DNA from 2 places in the Cryobacterium sp. MDB2-A-1 genome. Region 2 is predicted to be linked to the other one. Evidence: riboswitches for the same ligand, from Rfam matches in the RefSeq annotation. Region 2 holds a riboswitch; the other holds the start of a gene.

Region 1 (10,092 bases), on a different contig from region 2:
GCCGGTCGGACGCTCCGGGAAGCAAACGAAGCAGCCCCCTGGCGGCGCACTGCAGACACTCGCAGTGCTCCGCCCGGGGGCCGTCTTCGTGTCCTGAGACCGTGCGCGCTGGTCTCAGACGCTCGTGCGGAGCAAACCCCCGACATCCGTTTCCGCCCCGCCCGCTGCGGCGCGATTGGCCTCCAGCCAGGCGGTCAGGTCGGCGGCGGACAGGGGACGCGAATAGAGGTAGCCCTGCACCCCACCCGTGCCGAGGGCCTCGAGGAGACGTTGCTGGTCAAGCCGCTCAACGCCCTCTGCGACCGTCGCGACGCCGAGCTGGGCGCACAGCCGAACGATCGCCTCGATGACGGAGCGGTCGAAGGGATTGGACACCGCGCCGGCGACGAAACTCATGTCGATCTTCACGATGTCGACGGGGAGCGCGCGCAATGACGTCAGGGAGGCATAGCCCGTGCCGAAGTCGTCGATTGCGATCCCGACGCCGAGCGCTCCGATCGCGCGGAGGCGACCGATCGCGGCGGGGGAGTCCAGTACGACGGTCTCGGTGAGTTCGATGATGAGATCCTTCGCGAGGGTCCCGGTGTCGGCCAGGCAGCCGATGATCGAGTCGACGAACCCCTCGCGGTCGAGCTCGTGGGCCGAAACGTTCACGTGCACGGCCATCGGCGCTCCAGGATTGGCCGTCCGCCATGCCGCGGCGTCGAGGCAGGCGCGTCGCATCACGAAAGCGCCGATACCGATGATCGCTCCGGTCCGCTCGGCGATGTCGATGAAGTCACCGGGGAAGAGCAGGCCGCGTTCCGGGTGTTGCCAGCGGACGAGGGCCTCGACGGCGGTGCACTGCAGCCCGGGGAGATCGAGGATGGGCTGGTAGTGCACGACGAGCTCGTCGGCGGCCGCCGCGGCCGCGAGCTGCCATTCGAAGGTGACCCTGGGATTGTCCACGCGGAGGAGGCCAGGCTCGAAGACCTGGACGCGGTTCTTGCCATTGGCCTTCGCCGCGTACATCGCCACGTCCGCCTGGTGCACCAGATCCTCGATGTCGATCCCTGCTGCTGCTGTGGCGATGCCGATGCTGACGCCGACCTGCGCGGTGTTCCGCTCGAGGGTCACCGGTTCGGCGATCGACCTGCCCAGGGCTGTGGCGATGCAGAGGGCATCGGAATCACTCTTGCCGGCCAGGATGATGGCGAACTCGTCGCCACCGAGCCTGGCGCAGATGGCATTGCTCCCGGTGTTTGACCGCATCCGCTCGGCGACCTCGATGAGGAGTTCGTTTCCGGCCCGGTGTCCGAGAAGGTCGTTGACGTCCTTGAAATCGTCGAGATCGAGGAAGAAGATGTGGACGCCGCTGGCATCGTCTACCGTGCCCAGGATCGCGGTGAGCTTGGCCATGAACGACGCACGGTTGTTGAGACCGGTAAGCGGGTCCGAACTGACCTGGACCGTGAGCTCCCCCTGGACCGTACTGTTGCGGAGGGCGAGCGAGACCTGGTTGGAGAGCGCCCGGACCGAAACGAGGGCCTCCGCCGGGATCGTGCCGGGGGCTCCCACAAGAATCCACGTATTCGCCTGGGCATTCGAGGCGAGGCAGGCCCACGCCAGGGGGGTGCCGACGGCTGCATCGAGTGGGAGGGAGTCGACGTCGGTCGCGCTGGCGTCTTTTCCATTGGAGGCAGACGTGATGACGGTGCCGGGCAGTTGCGCAGGCAGCGAGTCGAACTGGCCGGTCGCGCCGTCGACGCGCAGGACAGGGCCGTCGCGCATGACCCGCAGGACGCGCAGTCCGGGGGTGGCGAGGCAGAGTTCCTGCGTCGCAGCCCAGCCGATGACCAAGATATCCGCCTCGTCGATGACTCCGAGGAGCAGGGTTCCAGTCGCCGAAAGCTCACGGTCGCGTCGCATCGACTGTTCGCGGGAGACCAGCACCATGCTCAGTTGCCGCACGATCACGACGGTGAGGAACAGGGTCGGAATAGTGCCGAGCACCACCACCGGTGGCGTCATCGCTGCGGACCCGTTGACCGGAACCCACAGCACGACCGTGATGACGAGTGCAAGCGAATACAGCGAGCAGCGGATGAATGACCTCGCCGTGGAACCGTAGAGTCCGCGCAACCAGATGGCCCCGAACATGACCCCGAGGACGATCATCGGGTCGGGCAGTGTCAGTGCGAGCGCCACGAACGCGACGAAGTCGATCAGGTCGAGTGCGAGCGGAATCCTTCTGAGGATGAACGCGGAACACCACGAGGCGATCAGGGCGACCGCGGCCGTGAGCGCGACCAGGAGAACTCCGTTGGTGTCCGAGGCGACGATGATCGGAACGGTGAGCAGAACTGAGGCCACCGCGAACCACGTGAAGAGCCACCGGGTGCCCTCCGTCATGCAATCCGGGCGGCGGAACGGATTCCACAGCGCGGTGAAGAAGTGATGTTGTTGTATCGCGGTCATGCGAGGCCGGGTCCTGTCAGTGTGTAGGCCGGCGAACCCGAAGGTCCCGTGCCTTTGCGACCCCGCCTTTCGACGGGTGTGCCTGTATGAGACCGCAATATTTGAAGCGTTTTCACACAGGGCCAGCCTAGCCTCCGCGTTCGGGGGGCCTGGCCGGAAGGAGCACCCATCCGTGTCGGGTAAACTCGAATGTCGGATTTGAGGGGTGTTTCGGTGGTCGACCTGGAGCTTGAACGGGAACAGAACTACGTGGCAACGCTGTACGCGCGTCTGGACGCGCTGCAACGGGAGGCCGAGGACCAGCTGACGGCGGTGCGGTTGCTCGACGTCGGCGGAAATCATCAGACCCGCTCCGAGCGGGACACCTTTGCGCGCCTCTACGAGGACCGGATCGTGCAGTTGCGGGAGATCGACGACCGGCTGGCGTTCGGCCGGCTCGAACTGGCCGCGGACGACGCGAGCGGCGACTCCGTGTTCCGCTACATCGGCAGGGTCGGGCTGCGCGACGAAGACTTGCAGCCGATGCTGCTCGACTGGCGGGTGCCGCAGGCGAGCGCGTTCTACCAGGCGACGGCCGCGACCCCGCTGGGAGCCAGGGCCAGGCGCCACCTGCAGTCCAGGGGGCGGACCATCATCCGGATCGAGGACGAGATCCTCGACGCCGAACGCCTCGGCGGAGAACCCTCAGAACATCAGGGGGAGGGAGCGTTGCTCTCCGCGCTGACCGCCCAGCGCACCGGGCACATGCCCGACATCGTCGCGACCATCCAGGCGGAACAGGACCGGATCATCCGCTCTGACCTCGCCGGAGTGCTCGTCGTCCAGGGCGGGCCGGGCACGGGGAAGACCGCCGTCGCGCTGCACCGTGCGGCGTACCTGCTCTACACGCATCGCGATCGCCTGAAGCACAACGGGGTGCTCATCGTGGGGCCGTCCCGCTCGTTCCTGCAGTACATCGAGGCGGTGCTGCCGTCGCTCGGCGAGACCGGGGTGGTTCTCTCAAGCGTTGGACAGCTGTACCCGGGCGTCGAGGCGACCCGCGAGGACGTCCCCGCCGTCGCGGCGCTCAAGGGCCAGGCTTTCATGGCCGCGCTCATCGCCCATGCGGTGCGCTCCCGGCAGCGGATCCCGGTGGGGACCCGTCAGCTCGAGGTCAACGGCGACAAGATCACCCTGGCCCCGCAGCTCGTGGCGAACGCGATCGCCAAGGCGCGCGAGGGCGGCAAGCCGCACAACCTCGCGAGGGTCACCTTCGTGAAGACCGCGATCGGCGCGCTCGCGCGCGACTGGCTGCGCCAGCTGCAGCAGGGCGGCGCCTCGATGGACGAGTCCGACCTGCCGATGCTGCGCGAAGACCTGCGGCTCGCCCAGGACGTGCGCGTCGCGCTCAACACCGCGTGGCTGCCGCTCACCCCCGAGAAGCTCGTGCAGGATCTCTACGCACGCCCGCAATGGCTCGCCGAGCTCACCCCGGGCTGGAGTGCGGAGCAGAGGGCGCTCCTGCACCGGGCCAGGGACGCCGAGTTCACGATCGCCGATATCCCGCTGCTCGATGAGGCGGCCGAGCACCTCGGCGAGTACAACGTCGTCGACGCCGCCCAGAAGCGCGAGCAGAAGGAACAGCGCAAACGCGACATCGAGAATGCCGAACTCGCAATCGCGAACATGGACGTGAAGGGTCTCGTCAACGCGCGCGCCCTGGCAGACAACTTCGCCGAGCTCGGCGACCGGGCCACGACCGCCGAGCGTGCGGCCGTCGACCGCACCTGGACATACGGCCACGTCGTCGTCGACGAGGCGCAGGAACTCTCGCCGATGCAGTGGCGGCTGCTGCTGCGCCGGGGGCCGCGCCGGTCGTTCACGGTCGTCGGCGATATCGCGCAGGCCGCATCCGCCTCAGCATCCGGCAGCTGGAAGGAGGCGCTCGCGCCCATCCTCGACGCCTCCCTCGAGGCCGGGCGCTGGCGCCTCGAGGAACTGACCGTGAACTATCGCACACCCCGCCAGATCGCGACCGCCGCCGAGGAGATGGCGATCGCGCACGGGCTGCCGGTGACGCCCTCGCGGGCGGTTCGCGCGAGTGAGTGGCCGATAACCGTCGAAGCGGATGTCGCGGCAGCGGTTCACCGCGAGCGCGCGCTGCGTGCGGGCGGTACCCTCGCCGTGATCGCTGCCGATGCGGCGCTTGAGGCCGTCGGGGCGGAGCTCTCGGCGGAGTTCGGGGACCGTGTAGGTCTCGGCGCCCTCGGGCTCGGCAGGGAGATCGCACTCCTTGGGCCTCGCGACGCGAAGGGCCTCGAGTTCGACGCCGTGATCGTCGTGGATCCCGCAGGCATCGTGGCCGCCTCGGAGCGCGGGGCCGGATCGCTGTACGTCGCCATGACCCGCGCGACGCAACGCCTCTACCTCGTCGCCGACCTGAACTCCGCGCTGCCCGCCGGCCTCACCCGCTGACCCTCGCCCGCTGAGCCCCACCTTCGCGCCGCCCGTGAAGTTCCGCGAGAGTGCACTTTTGGCCCTTAAACCACGGGTTTAAGGGCCAAAAGTGCGCTCTCGCGGAAGGACGGGACGGGACCGCGCCGGGCGGGCGAGGCGGCGGGGTCAGGGGCTGGGCGCCTCGAAGTAGAGGTGGGCGTGCGCCCGGCATCCGTCGTTGAAGGGCGCCGCGCAGTGCGGGCAGCGTGTCGCGGCACGGTAGTCGGTGATGCTCAGGGTGCGGAGGCAGGCTCCGCAGAGGATCGCCTGCTCCGCCCAGAGCGCGACCGGCCACTGCCGCGCGGCATGATCGGCCGCGGCGGCGTGGCAGAGGTGGCAGGGGTAGAACCGGCGGCAGCAGTAGAACCGGATCGCGACGACATCCGCCGCCGTGTTGTAGTGAACGCACCGCGTCTCGTCGTCGACGGTCTCGCCGAACACCTCGAGGTCGGTCGTGCTCAGCTGTTTTCGGCCCGGTGGCTGCACCAGCGGCCGCCTACTTCTTGGCGGCTGCGGTGACCTGGTCCTGGACGAAGGTGGAGAACACCGTCGCGTCGGTCAGGGAGCCGGTGTAGGCGACGCCGTTGACGAGCACGGTCGGGGTTCCGGCGACCTTGGTGAGGGTCGTCGAGTTGGGCAGCGGGCCGGCGAGGGCGCGCTTGGTCGCATTGCCGACCCAGGACTTGAAGGCACCGTCAGTGATGCACTTCGTGATGCCGGCGTCCGTGGCTCCCGCGGTCGTGACCAGGCTCACAAGTTCCTGATCCGTCAGGCCGGCGGTGCTCTCAGCGGGTTGCTGGGCGAACAGGGCGGCGTTGACGGCCGGGAATGCGGCGGGCTGGTAGTTGGCCACGCACACGGCGGCGTTCGCTGCCCGGGTCGAGTACTTCGTCCCGGCCGAGTTGGCGTCGAGGATGGAGATCGGGTGGTACTCGAGCGTCGCGTTGCCCGCGGTGACCCAGGAGTTGATCGCGGTGCCGTTGGTGGTCTCGAACTGGCCGCAATAGGGGCACAGGTAATCGGCGTAGACGACGATGTTCGCAGTGCTCGTGAGCTTGGTCTGGTCGGTCGCGACCGGCGTGGCGTCCGCGGCGAGGGCGGCCGTCGGGACGGCGGTGATGGTCGTTCCGTCGCCGGTGAGCAGGACCCCATCGCTGGCCATGTTCAGCGGGCCGGCGGCCGCGGGGCCGTTGCTGTTCACGATGACGAGGGCGACGACGACGGCGATCGCAACCAGTCCGGCACCGATGCCGCCTCGCAGGAACAGCTTGTTTCGCTTGTCCTTCTTCTGCTGGGCTTCACGCATCAAGCGGGCGCTCTCCCGTGCCGCATCGCGGCGGTCCTTCTTCGGGGGCGTGCCTTTGCCGGGGAGGTTGCTGTTCATAGACCCTGTACACCGTTTCGTCGCGAGTGACTTATCGAATCTAGGTTAGGCCGTCCACCTCCACGCCCCGTGCCATCGGGCTGGGAGCCAGCTGTGAGGAGGGTTAGAACCAGGTGCTGAGGTGCGGCGGCTGCCCTGAGCGGAATGCGGCGTCGACCTGCGTCGCGGCATCCTCCGTGTGCGCGGTGACTCTGCCGGCGCGGCTCAGCACGACGGCGCTCGGGCCGCCCAGGTACAGGGCGGAGAGGGCGGCGACCGAGAGGCTGAGGTGGGCCGCTCCCGCCGGGGTGGCCTCGCCCGCGGCGAGCGGATGCGCCGAGCCGGCACCGTCTGGAGAGACAGTGAGCAGGAACTCGCCCCCTGCGATGCCGAGGTCGTCGGAGACATCGAGGAGGAAGACGCCGGGTGCGGCGTATCGGCGGTGCTCGAGTGCGGCAGGCACGTCGAGGAGGCGCAGCCAGAGGTGGTCGCGTTCGGCGGAGGCGCGCACGGCCCGCGGGTTCTCGAGCTGCCAGACGAGGGGCTCCGCGGTACTCCGGAGCGGGGCGGAGACCTCTCCGATGAGGTCGAGGTCGAGCAGGAAGCGCCAGAGTGCTGTGTATGCCGCGTCGGTCGCCGCGACCAGGTCGACGACGTCGAGCCGACCAGGGTAGGCGTCGCCCTCGAGCGTGACGCTGTAGACCGCGAATCCCTTCGGTCGGCCGGTCGGGTCGTCGAAGCGCACCGTCTGCCGCGTCGGGGTGGCGGCGGTCGTCGGGGTCGGGGCTGCCGCCTCGGACGGCTCGGCCAACGCGGGGGTCGTGAGTCCGAGGATCTGGTCCCAGAGGCTGTCGCGACGGTCGACGTCACCGGCGCCGCGCCTTCTGGCGGCTTCGAAGATCGCCGGGGCGTCGTGGCGCAGCGATTCGGGGGAGACGAAGTGCAGCCGCCCCATGTCCGTCGGGGCTGCCGGGGCCGGCCGGGCGTCGCCGGTGGTGATGGTGATGCTTGCCTGGTGCGCGGCCGGCCCGAACCCGTATCGCGCGTAGATAGTGGCCTCCGACACGGTGAGCATGGCGAGTGGCAGGCCGAGCCCGTGCGCGGTGCGGAGCTCGGCGGTGAGCAGGGCGCGGGCGAGGCCTCTGCGGCGGTGCGTCGGCGAGACGGTGACCGAGCTGATCGCCCAGGCGGGCAGCGTGCCGCCGCCGGGGACGCTCAGGCCCATCGGCCAGGACCGCACCGTCGCGACCGGGGTGAGCGGATCGGCAGCGGTCGCGTCGAGGACGGCCGTCACGCGATCCCCTGCGGTGTTCGCCAGGCGGCGGACAAGTTCGTTGTCGTCGGGCGCGCCCTCGTGGAAGCCGCGCGCTGTCGCGCGGTGCCAGTGTCGCCGGGCCTCGGTGTCTGCGGCGTCGATCAGGCGCAGTTCGAGGCCGCCGATCGCGAGCACGGCCGCCGATTCCTCGTCGATGGGCGTGCGTGCGAAGTCGGGTGCCGTGTAGTCGTTCACGGCCCTACTGTACTGGCCGGGGACCGGCCGGAGTCAGCTCGCGACGGTCGCGGCTGGCGTCCCGGGCCCGGGGACCGGAGGGACGAGCGCTCGTGCGACGGCCGCGCGGCCGATGGCGGCGAGGGACTCCGGCCCCGCCTCGGAGCCGATCTCGCCGCGTGGCACGGTCGCGAAGCCGAGGGAACGCTCGCCGAGTACGATCACCCGGCCGCCGCCGGCCTCGAAGGAGCGCAGCTCGTCCGTGAGCGGAGTGCCGTCCGTGTCATCGGGGGACGGCGGTCCGGCGAGGATCAGGATCCGGGGGCGCTGCCCGCGCAGGGATCGGACGAGTGCGAGTTCACGGTCGGGATCGCCGGCCGTGACGGTCACCGTGACGGTGAGTCCGGCATCCGCTGCCGCGTCGATCACGCCGGATGCCAGGAATGCGTCGCGCGGGTCCGCGATGTCGGTGACGACAAGGGCGACCGTCCGGGTGCTTCCCGTGGCAACGGCCTGCGCCGAGAGGTTGGGAGTGTAGCCGAGCTGGGCGGCGGCCGTGAAGACCCGGTCGCGGTAGTCCCCGTTGACGGTGCGGGTGCTGCCGTTCAGGGCACGCGACGCGGTGGCGAGGGACACGCCAGCCGCGGTGGCCACGTCGAGCAGGGTGGGTAGCCTGGATGACGGACTCATCGGTCCATCCCCTTCCTGGGGACTGGCGGGCCGGTTCGCGGTTCGGGTCGCGGTTCGGCAGGTGCTTGTCATTGTGGCACGCCGGGCGCGGGGAAGGCGTGTGCGGGCCTGAGACTCTCCTGCGGAACCGGGAATTCCCCCCGGTTGCGGGGCGACCGGGGGGAATTCTGCCTGCCGGCAGTGGCTGCCGGGCGTTCGGAACCTAGTTCAGCGCGAGTGCCGACCACGAGACCGGCGGCAGGATGACGGTGAGGACCCCTTCGGTGAGCAGCACGCCGTCGAGGGGCTTCAGGCCGACCCGATTCTGGTCGGCGAGTGTGTTCCTGGCGTAGACATCCGCATCGTGCAGGGTGACCGCTTCGGTGAGGAGCGTCGCGTCGAGGCCGGAGACGTCGATCGATACCTCGATCGACTCCGTCTGGCTGCGGTTCACGAGGAAGACGGCGGATGCGCCCGTCTCGGCATCGAAGGTCGCGACGGCGTCGACGAGGGGCGCTGCACCGTAGAGGGCCGTGTCATAGGTCCCGGCATCGATCCGGGGCTTCAGCACGACGCCGCGGGCGAGCCTCGAGGTCACCGAGAACGGGAAGAACGTGGTCTGGCGCCAGCTCGCCCCGCCCGGCTCGGTCATGATCGGCGCGATGACGTTGACGAGCTGTGCGAGAGAAGCGGATCCGACCCTGTCGTGGTTCTGCAGGAGCGTGATCAGCAGGTTGCCGAGCACGACGGCGTCGGCGACGGAGTAGACGTCCTCGAGCTGCCGCGGCGCGTGGCGCCACTCCTCGTTGACCTCCTCCGAGGCCTGGTGCTCGTCGAGGTACCAGATGTTCCACTCGTCGAAGGAGAGCTGGATGGTCTTCTCGCTGCGGAGCTTGTACTTGACGTGGTCCGCCGTGGCCTTCACCGTCTCGATGAAATAGGTCATCTCGAGGGAGGACGCGAGGTACGAAGCGAGGTCTCCCTTGCGCTCCTGGTAATAGGCGTGGCAGGAGACGTAGTCGACGTACTCGTAGCTGTGCTCGAGCACGACCCGCTCCCACTCCCCGAAGGTCGGCATCGCAGAACCGGAGGAGCCGCAGACGACGAGCTCGAGGCTCTTGTCCGCGGTCTTCATGGCGGATGCGGTGCGAGCCGCGATCTTCCCGTAGTCGTCGGCAGACATATGGCCGATCTGCCAGGGTCCGTCCATCTCGTTGCCGAGGCACCACATCCGGATGTCGTACGGCTCGACCGCGCCGTTCCGGATTCGCTGCTCGCTGAGCGCGGTCCCGTCGGGCTGGTTGGCGTATTCGAGAAGGTCGAGGGCGGCGTCGATGCCGCGGGTGCCGAGGTTGACGGCCATCATCAGCTCGGAGTCCGTCAGGGCGCACCAGCGGGCGAACTCCTCGAGGCCGACCTGGTTGCTCTCGAGCGAGTGCCAGGCGAGGTCTCGGCGCACCGGTCGGTCCGCGCGCGGTCCGACGCCGTCCTCCCACTTGTACCCGGAGACGAAGTTGCCGCCGGGGTAGCGGATGGTCGTCGAGCCGAGCTCCTTGACGAGGTCGACGACGTCGAGCCGGAACCCGTCGGCGTTGGCGGTCGGGTGGCCGGGTTCATAGATGCCGTCATACACGCACCG
Region 2 (10,092 bases):
GCACGTTGCCGGTCTGTGCGGATTCCGATCTTGAAGACCTGGTGGATTCAGCTGGTCATTGCAACACCTGGTGGATTTGTTGCTTCCGGCCTGCACGCGTCTTTGCGGAGGGGACTTCACTTACGAACAGTGAAGGCCGGTCAGAAGCGTGAGTTTTCCGATTCATATGCGATCAAGGTGTGCAGATCGACTCCGAAGAGGGCCACAAGAGGCCAGAGCGCAATCGCCGCCACGCCTTCCAGGACGTTGTTGGGAACATTCCATGCCACGAGGTAACCGTGGGTGGCAGCAACCACGACCCCGATGACCAGATACACGATCCCGACCAGACCAATTCCGCGCCTGCCCATTTTGCGCCTGCCAATTCCGCGTATCGTCGCTCATCTGCCACTGCGGGTGTGATGACACAATAGTCGCGTTGGGGTCCTTCGGGGAGGCTTGGGCTCTTTCCGATTCGATGTTCCGAGGGCGGTGCGGGCGGGGGTGTTCGTGCAGCACGGGTGCCGCCGACATGTTCGCAATAGGAAACCCATCCCATGCCTGTGCCACCCGTGAGTGTCGGTGGGTTTTAACGCCGTGAGTGAGTGACTCGGACTTTAAGTCACTTCGTATATCTCCCGGTCGTCCCGCGACGATCGATCGCGCTCCTTACCCGACGGGAATGCGAGGCCGGTACCGCGGTGATATGCTCGGCGCATCATCAAGCATTGGTGAGATGAAGGGTCGTCATCATGAATCTCCTGCTTATTGTCATCGCCGTTATTGCCGTGGTCCTGCTGATTACGGGCGGTTTTGTCCAGTCTCTCCAGTTCCTTCTCTGGGTGGGCATCGTTTTGGCGATCATCGCTGTGATCCTTTTTCTCGCGCGCTCCATCTCCGGACGACGTGGCGTGTAGCACCAGCTGTACCCAGTGCCTGCGAGGGCCGCTTCGCTGTGCCGACTGATGAAGTCACGACAAGACGCGTGAGTGTCAGGTGCGCGAATGCTTGTTGGCGCGACAAGTTGATCGGGATTCCGCCCCGACCGATCAAGCCCAGGCCTCCAAGGATGACTAAATAGCTGTTAACGCCAGCAAGAAAGTTCTACATCAGGTCTGCCAGTTTCGCGCAGTCAGTGCCGCGATAGGCCGTGCCCGGCGGACCGAGGACTTCGACCAGAGAACGGTGGCGAGGGCAGTTCGGGACGCCGGCAGTATCCGGCTAGCTGAATGCCTTGTTCGTTGTCTCTGAAATGCTGCAGCCAGGAATGCTGGACGGCGAGTTCACGAAATACGATATTGCCCCCTTCAGACTGGGAAAGACGGCGCGTTCAACCGAGTTAAGGAATTCCATCACCTCAAAACTGCCGTGGTTCTTCGAAATGAAGCCAATCAAGCAGAGAGCATTGTCTGGAGCAATGCGGCGGTCAATGACTCTCCACTCGCAACCGGACAGAGCGCGGACTTCAATGTCGTCTGCCGTTCGGGCCTGCAATCGGCCTGCGATCATGATGCTTCCTCCCATCATTTTCTCTGTGACGCTCGTGCGGCCGCCTGATGGTTTTCTGGGCCGTTGAATGGTGTGCCCATCTATCACGGCAGGGCCCGATGGTGCTAGCCGCGGAGGTCATTCTTCGCATCAGGTCACAGTTACTACGAGGACGGCCGCCACTCCTATCAGTCCACCGGCTTGCGGTGCCTGGGGTCAGGCTGTTGAGGTTCTTCTGTGACTGTGTTGATCGGCCGGGCGACTGCCGGGGCGGAACCAAACCAGAGAATCTTGGCTCTTGGTTCCACTGAATCTTCCGGAAGGACCAGTGTGGGCTCAGGGCGCGTCTCGGGCACGATCGGTTTGACGGATGTGAGGAAGGGGAAGCTCATTTCGCGTAGGTCCTAGCCATTCGGTAGGCCGGCTGGCCCGAGGGTCCCGTGCCTTTGCGACCCCGTCTCACGGCGGGTGTGCCTTGTGCGATGGACGTTGACACCCGTCTCGCCGGCGGCCGGTAGCCACCTGACTTGAAGGTAGCACTCTCGGTCCGACGCGGATGGCCCCCGAAAGGGGTGGGCCCTTGGTCCGGATTCTCGAGGTCAACCGCTTCATAGCGGTCTCCGGGAGGTGGGAAAGCGCACGGGACCCGCCGGAGGAGTATCCGCTGTGCACGATGCCGAGACCCAGGAGCGCACCGATCGTTTTCCGGTGAAGCGGTGCCAGGGTGACGCCATCGATACCGGCCACGATCGGAGTTGCAGTGGCGTGGTTGCCCAGCCGCCCGGAGGCGGCGGCGTCGAGTTGGCGGACACAATTGGACAAGAGCGCCCGCGGAAATGCACCGAATCGTCGGCACGTCGGTCCGGTGAACAGTTTCCACAGCGTGCCCTGACGCAGCACCGCTCTCCATGGAGTCCTCCCCGGTGAGTATCCCCGCGACCAACGCCCTCATGGGAACCAACCGGGCGGACGATACGAGGTTTAGGTCATTCAGGAATCGGCTTTGTCGCCATGAACGCTGCCGCCCAGAAATCCATCGGATTCACACCTGGCGCGCCCGGTTCAACCGCCACTCGCCAAAGCACGACCATCGAATACTCGCTAGGGAAAGTGGACGACACCACAGCGATCGGCTGACCCACCTCGGGCCGATCCGGTCGGTACAGGCACAGATGCTGGCACTATCCGCCACCTCGGAACGGGAAGCACATGACCGCATCAAGACACAGTGTTAGCAGCGCCCATCGCTTACCCCTAGTTCCGGAAGTGTCGACGGGCGCAAACGAATAGTACTTCGCGGGCAGCACATGCACTCACTAACAACCTCCATGCCGCGCCGACCGGGTGAACGGGGGGGGCTAGGAGGCCGCACCCTGAATTACTACGCTCTAAATGAGACGAATCACTCTGAGGGAACCCCGATGGCAACGATGTGGACGGCCGTTACCCTCCGGGGTAACGACGCTCTGAGCCCGACGTTTGTGGTTTTGGTCAGACGGGACGAGCGCGGCCTAGTTCCCACGGTCCTCATCAATCCAATCGACACCGCCGGCCGCAGACTGCCCGGCATCTGGCTAAGCCAAGATCCTCACCCCGCTATATACCGGCGTCTGTCAGAGAGTCACTCGCTCTAGAAGGGCGCTGATCAAGTTTTGGCGTTGGCTTGGCGGGTTAGGTCGCTCTTTCAAGCCTGGTCGCCCGTCGATGTCCGCTGATGTGATGGCGTTGGTCATGGTGTCGCAGAGCCCGAACAATTTCTCGGACCGGGATGCGGCCGAAGCCGTGATTTTTTATCTGAGTTGGAGGGCGGCCTGCGGGTGCGCGTTCGCGGGGACCCGTGGACGGCGTGACCACGAACTGCACGCCTCCTCTGGTGTATGTGTCAATGGCGTGAAGTTAACCCGCAGCCGTCGGCCCCCAAATAGGTGATGCGCTACCGTGACAGCATGAATCTTCTATTTTGCCCGAACTGCGACAGCAGCGTCGTGCACGGACCGTATTCCACTGTGGTCCAGCCCGGAATGCGCACTTGGATCGACCAGTGCTCGAAGGAGGACTGTGAGTGGGAAAACGCTGGGATAGACCTGATCTAGCGATAGGCCATGGCCACATGCGGCGCTGAGCTCTCCCCACACCGATGCAGCTGATTCTGAGGTAGAACCGACGGTGACTTTTGGCCTCGTCAGGTCGCGCAGTCATTCCCTCGAGAGTTTGGAACGCCGGCCCCAGTCGCTGTGGCTGGCGCGGCGATAGTTGCCTAAGTGAGGCCCTTGGGTGATAATCGGCTCACCCGAAAATAGTCTGTGTGCCCGGATTGTGGCGCGCAGGTTTGTGAGAAATGGAGACGCCATGGCGTCAGCGCGGACTGCAGAGATAACACGTGGTGCGGAGGCGGTGACGGGCGGACAGGCCGCGTTCATGTACCTCCGGCGTCGCATACTTTCAGGTGAGATACCCGCACGTACAGTACTCCGGGAGCAGTCCTTGGCGGACGAGTTGGGTCTCAGCCGGACCCCTGTCCGAGAGGCCCTGCGTCGTCTGGACGAAGCCGGCCTTGTTGACTTCACGCCCAATAGAGGGGCGACGGTCGTCTCCTGGACACAGGAACAGGTACGGGAGACGTATTGCCTGCGCGCGGGCCTGGAGAGCAGGGCCGCCGGTTTGGCTGCCACCCGCATAAGTGATGAAACTCTCGAACAACTCGCTGAACTCATCGTGTCGATGGACGAATTCGTGCTTGCGAGTGACGATGAAGGAGTTACGCGACTTGGCGAACTCAACGCCAAATTCCATCACACGATCGTGGCGGCGTCCGGGAACCAGCCGCTCATTCAACTGACAGGCTCTGTCGGACGCATCCCGATGATGGCGCGTGTCTTTCGACGCGATGGCGAGCGTTTTCGGGCAAGCAGCAATCATCACCACCGCGACATCCTCACGGCGCTTCGGTCACACGACGCCCTCTGGGCCGAAGCAGCGATGCGCGCTCACATCCTCGGCGCTCGGAACGCAATCATGGACTGGGACGGCTCGGATCTCGACGCAGATCGCGACACTGCATAGCCGGACGCGGATAGCTGTTTGGGGGAGTAGCGCGGCGCCTAGCAGCGGAGATTTCTCGGTCAGCTCGGTCGTGATTTCGACACGTCGAGGGATGCCACAGGTCTCACTGCGACTGAGGGGTCAAGGACGGCCTCGTCCGATCAGGACCTCAAATGGTGAGCTGTTTCAGTGCGAACATCGGGCATGACTGGTAGATGTTGGCCGGAGTTAGTAGACGTCGTCCCAGTGGTCCTCGGTCGACCAGCCTGCTGACCTTGATGCCACTGCACGCGTGACGGTGCTTTCAGCCCTGAACTCCGAAAGGAGAGAGTCGATGTGGTCGCGAAGGACGGATACGGCATAGTGCGTCTCGGGTTCGTCACCAACGGCATTCTCGGGAATGCTGATGAGTTCACTGCCGGGGGCTACGAGAAGGTGAATGAGTATTTCGCTACCGTCTGCGCTATAGGACGGCACCTCCACTACTTCAGATTTGTGCTGCTCTGTGAGCGCTGCGGCGAATTCTAATAGCGCATCCGCAACAGCATTTGTGGTTAGGAACGTCGTTCCGCAGTACGACATTCTCTTCACAATTCCCCCGATTCATGCCCTGGAGACGCCAACCCAGCGCACAAGCGAAATGTTAGGGCATTTTTGTGTCGGTGACCAGTATGATTTTTGGCTCACGCGCCATCAGGTGCATGTGAAGACGATAGCTTCACGCGAGCCTGCGACTTGTCGAAACAGCGCACGCAATCGCCTTTTTCAGGAGGGTCGTCTGGTCAATTTGGGTTTCCGGCTAGCGGCTCGAAAACTGTTCGTATTCTTGCCGCGCCCTTTCCAACCTTGTTCGCGGTCGACGTGAGTCAGAAGTGCACTTTGCCTTCGAATGCGTGCGAATAGGCATGCGTGGTGTCAGGCGAAGTGCGGAGATCGAAGGAGGCGTTGGTGTGGGCCTGATATCTCACCGATACGCACATCATGTCAACCCGGTTGCGCCGGGATAGATACGAGTTCAGGGTGTGGGAATGAGACGTATTATGTTCGGCGGTGCTTCGTTCCTGACGGCAGATCGAATCGCAGACTCCCTCGTCAGTCTCTTGATCGTGCTCAATGCCAAACATAGGTCTGCAGTCGCGTCAATCCCGGTGGTATTGATCGGGGGCGCAGTCGTGACAGCGACACTTCTCCTCGGGCCGACAAGCGCTTTCGTCGCTATCCCGGAAGAATCCTTCTGGCCTGAACCCGACGCCGCGGAGGCCGTTACGCACCTTGAGTTTCTCGGCCAGGCGGCGTCCGCACCTGGAGAGACCGGGTATTCGGAGACGATTGCGGTCCCTGCCTACGAATGGGGTGACCCGGATGTGCACGAATTCTGGTGATGCTGGACGTCAGTAGAGGGAAGGTGTACCCCGAAAATGGTCACTCCCAGGAGGCCGCGCGACGTTCCGGGAGCAGCCGGAGTGATGACCCGCTCGACGAAGCTGAGAGCGGTCGCTTGGCTGGATACTGCCAAGGCAGGGCGATGAACATCACGCGGGGGCTTCTTCTCACCGTTGGCTCGGCGCTTCCGGGGAAATCGACCAGCAAGGTGACGACGTTCAGGGCGAGCGGTGAAGGTATCCAAGGGTTTTGAATATCTTGTTTCCGCGCCCTGCGGAAAAGGCAGCCGCGGGTCTCGCGGCGCCTATTTTTGCGACTGCGCGCTTAACAGAGGCCCGAACCCGCGCCTACTTATCAAACGGGCGCGGGATGAGATCTATAAGTTGACACTCAGGACATAGTTGACGCACCCGGAGCCCGTATGGTGTCTCCACCGTCGCCACGTTCATCTCGTGGCCGCAGGCAGGACATACCGGTCCCTCCCAGGGGATGCCGTCATCGTCCATCGTAGGATTCTGCCTCAAATTGTGAAGTCCCTCGCCGACGGGCGACGGACGCTTTCGCTTCCCTGGACTAGCCGCGCAGAAGGTCGATCATGTGTTTGTCGTGTGCGACGAGAGCGGCCGTGACCCTCTTATCGATCAAAGCCGTGAGCTCCGCCATGGCTTGGTGTGCATACTCGTCCGCGCTGAGCTCCGTTGTCGACGTTTTGAAAACATTCTCCGACGATCGTGCTTCTATGTAGCGAATGATCGCGTCTAGCAATTCGCGATTCGGCATTTCCTATCCCCCCCCCCGAGCGTGGTTATTGATCCCAAACGTAGTCCCTCGTGGCATGGCTCGGCAACGAATGTTAACAGCCATGCCAGACTCGGAGCAGCGAGGCTAATCTCGACTCGCAAACCCCTAAGGGTAATCTGTGTGTAGACGACGGAGTCTTGTCGTCCACAGGGTGCGATCCAAGTCGCAATTTCACTGCCTATCCGCGCAGCTTCATTGGAGTCTTCAACGTCGACGACTTATTAAGACAGTTCGGTGCTGTTATCGGCAGAAACGACTCTTGACCATCCCAGGTCGCCCGTTCGCCTTAGTCCATTTCTATTGTCGGAGTCCAGAGCTGATATTCATTTTGACTCTCGTCAACCATTTTTTAGAAGACGATCTCAGCGATCGATGACTTTGGGTTTTGCCTTGACATAGAGCACAAGATGTTTGGTAGGCCTACGGCTTTATGATCCGCACACGGCTCAGTGAGAAGATAACAGCTCCGACGATTACGGTGGCGACGAAGATGACGATGGAATAGATCGCAACGCTTCCGTACCCAGTGGCGGGGTCGAGGAACGGGTAGGGCACCCAGCCGTCAGTTGCACCGCGGATGATGACGACGATGATCCAGAGCACCGGATAGATCAGGACGACCCAGAGTCGCTTCCACGCCAGGGCGGTGCGGTCGCCGAAGAGGATCCAGTCCAGTGCGGCGTAGATCGGGAATGCGACGTGGAGCACCCAGTTCGCCCACTCGAGTGAGACGCCTCCCTCTAGGCCGGCCAGGAGGAGGTTATAGACGATGCCGACGATCACGATGTAGGTCGTCGCGCAGGCACGCGCGAACATGAGAAGTCGCGTCTGTGTGCGGCCTATGAATGTGGTTAGAGCGGCGAGGAGCAGGATTACCGCGGTGATGATGTTGCTCTGCATCGTGAAGAAGCCGAAGAAGTTGAACGGGTTGATGTTCGCTCGCGTCGCTGTGTCGAAGAAGGTGGCCACGATGGCGATCACAACTAGCGCGACGATGGCCACTCGGAGGACGGCAAATAGGTATTTCCGTGATCCGGTCGATGGTTCCGTCTTGATATCGCTGGTTGTCGTCATGCTTCTCTCCCCGCTAGATGTTGTGCGTATGTATGAAGCATGAGCGCGATGCTGTCAAGCCTACGAGTATCCGGGGGCATCAGATAGATCGTACCGACCCTTTACTGACGTCATCGCCGAAGGCGATGCGTCGTCCAGCCAGCACCTCTTGCACGTGGTCCCAGGCCTCGTCGTCCACGAGTGGTTCGTGAGTGCCGTCGTGATGGGACGGGCGACCGGATGGGTCGAGCGGACTTTTTCGATGGCCAGATTGATCAACTGTTGTCGGGTTGTCGCGTCAAGCACCGCGCCATATATGCGGGGCTGGCTTGCCCTCCTCGGGGAATCTCTGGGCCCAGACGAACCGATCCACTGGTGGCCAGTCATCGCGCTCGCGCTATCACCGCTTGCCTTCCTGGCAGCCCCTGCCCTTCTGAACGACTTGCGCCTTCCCGAACTCATGACGCAGTCTCGCCGTTGGCAAACAAACGGCACGCCGGTAGAGACGGGCGATGTCGCCGGACCTGACTGCCGCCATTGCACGCGGCCAGGGAAACGAGATTGTGGCGATTCCAGCGCTCGGCGATGACGGCGAACCAATGGTTGTGAGTCTCGTTTTGGGCCCGACGAGTTCACTGATCAGCGTCCCGAAGGCGTGGAGTGAGCCAGTACCGGACTACACGGACGCGGTCGAAAGCCTTTGCACACTTGCCTACGACGCACTCTCGGCTGGGCCAGGGGGATTTTCAGAAGCAATCGAAATGACCGATTTTGAACTGTACGACCCGGACGACACAGGTTAGGTGGCCCGTGCATCACCAAGCTTGGCAGCAGGTTTACGTGACGCAAGTCCGTTTTGCGACCGGACAGTTCGAGCGGGCGCGGGATCCTTCCGATGCCTTCCGTGCCTCGCCGTGATTGAACAACGCGACGAGAGGGAGGATGGGTCCTTGATTCCTGCGCTGTTCACCCCTAGTCAGCATGCGCCACGGCGGCATCCAGCAACGGTTGAAGAGTTTCACGACCGGTTTATCAGAAGGTAGGGGTTCCTCGAAGAGCGGCGGCGGCGGGGGTTCACCCCGCAGGAGGCTGATCTCGCCCTGCGCGAGGCGGCGGTCGCACTCGGCGTTGTGCCCGGGCCGGCCGCGGTCCTGCGGCTCATCTGGTCGTGCAGATCAGTTGTTGATGCTCACGTGCTGGGTCGCGGCCTCGGCCCGGAGGGTGGCGCCGTCGGCCGCGATTACCTGGATAACGTCGGCGATCGAGAGCGGGCGGCCGAGCAGGAACCCCTGACCGTCGTCGCAGGCGAGGTCGAGGAGGTCGTTGAGCTGGGCGACCGTCTCGATGCCCCCACCGACCACGCTCATGCCCAGGCCATGCGCCATCGCGATGACCGCCGCGACGATCCCGCGCTCATGCGATGACACGGTCAGCTGCTCGAGCTTGACGACACCCACCGGGAACTTCGGCAACCGGGTGAGTGAGGTGTACGTCGCGCCGAAGTCGTCGACCGCGAGCTGGACCCCGAGGGCGGCGAGCGCCTCGAGGGTCCTGCGCGAGTCCGGCCCATCGTAGACCAGGGCTCGCTCGCTGACCTCGAGGCATAGCTGGCCGGGCGCGAGCCCGTGCTGCTCGAGGGTACTGCGGACGAGGTCCACGAAGTGTCGCTCGCGCAGCTCCCGACCCGAGACGTTGACGGACATCGTCAACGAGGCGATGTTCGGGTCCCGATCGGCGGTCCACGCCGCGAGCTGCTCGCAGGCCGTGTCGAGCACCCAGGCGCCGATCCGCACGATCAGGCCGCGGGCCTCGGCGACGGCGAGGAAGTCCGCGGGGCTGAGCGTCCCGCGCCGGGGGTGCTCCCAGCGGATCAGCGCCTCGAACCCGAGGACATGCTGTTCCGCCAACGAGAGCCGTGGCTGGTAAACGAGCCTGAACTCCTTGTTCTCCAGGGCAAGCCGCAGCTCGGCTTCGATTGCGGAGCCCTCGGCGGCCTCGATCGGCGCGAGCGGGTCGAAGATCTCGAACCGGTTCCGGCCGCCCTCCTTGGCCCGGTACATCGCCGAGTCCGCGTTGCGCAGCAAGCTCGAGGCATCGGTTCCCGGATCGTCGGTGACGACGGCTCCGACGCTCGCTGAGAGACGCAGAGTCAGGGTGCCGACCTCGAACGGCTCGGCCATGGCGTGCACGATGCGGTCGGCGACCTGCTCGACGTCGTCGGCGGTAGGTACCTGCTCGCACAGGACGATGAACTCATCACCACCGAGGCGGGCGATCGTGTCCGTGCGGCGTCCGGCCCGCTCCAGCCTGCGGGCGACCTCGATGAGCACGCTGTCTCCGACCTCG

What was found. Region 2 has a riboswitch for cyclic di-GMP ahead of E3O39_RS01300 (hypothetical protein). Riboswitches for the same ligand answer to the same signal wherever they lie in the genome.
Region 1: linked by a shared signal. The riboswitch ahead of E3O39_RS05510 (bifunctional diguanylate cyclase/phosphodiesterase) and the one ahead of E3O39_RS01300 (hypothetical protein) in region 2 are both predicted to bind cyclic di-GMP.

What each region holds. Positions count from the first base shown of each region.
Region 1 covers NZ_SOFK01000022.1:117,250-127,341, forward strand. The annotation lists gene E3O39_RS05510 (bifunctional diguanylate cyclase/phosphodiesterase) at 115-2,457, opposite strand; cyclic di-GMP riboswitch class I at 2,477-2,550, opposite strand; gene E3O39_RS05515 (UvrD-helicase domain-containing protein) at 2,647-4,911, shown strand; gene E3O39_RS05520 (CHY zinc finger protein) at 5,059-5,418, opposite strand; gene E3O39_RS05525 (thioredoxin domain-containing protein) at 5,429-6,316, opposite strand; gene E3O39_RS05530 (GNAT family N-acetyltransferase) at 6,420-7,805, opposite strand; gene E3O39_RS05535 (LacI family DNA-binding transcriptional regulator) at 7,839-8,474, opposite strand; gene E3O39_RS05540 (alpha-N-arabinofuranosidase) at 8,677-10,092, opposite strand, start outside.
Region 2 covers NZ_SOFK01000010.1:121-10,212, forward strand. The annotation lists gene E3O39_RS01295 (hypothetical protein) at 141-350, opposite strand; gene E3O39_RS18840 (DUF2207 domain-containing protein) at 732-896, shown strand; gene E3O39_RS01300 (hypothetical protein) at 1,201-1,488, opposite strand; cyclic di-GMP riboswitch class I at 1,879-1,952, opposite strand; gene E3O39_RS19800 (hypothetical protein) at 3,172-3,396, shown strand; gene E3O39_RS01310 (GntR family transcriptional regulator) at 3,886-4,530, shown strand; gene E3O39_RS01315 (hypothetical protein) at 4,738-5,100, opposite strand; gene E3O39_RS01320 (hypothetical protein) at 5,682-5,891, shown strand; gene E3O39_RS19325 (hypothetical protein) at 6,466-6,672, opposite strand; gene E3O39_RS01330 (Pr6Pr family membrane protein) at 7,114-7,767, opposite strand; gene E3O39_RS01335 (hypothetical protein) at 8,259-8,549, shown strand; gene E3O39_RS01340 (bifunctional diguanylate cyclase/phosphodiesterase) at 8,922-10,092, opposite strand, start outside.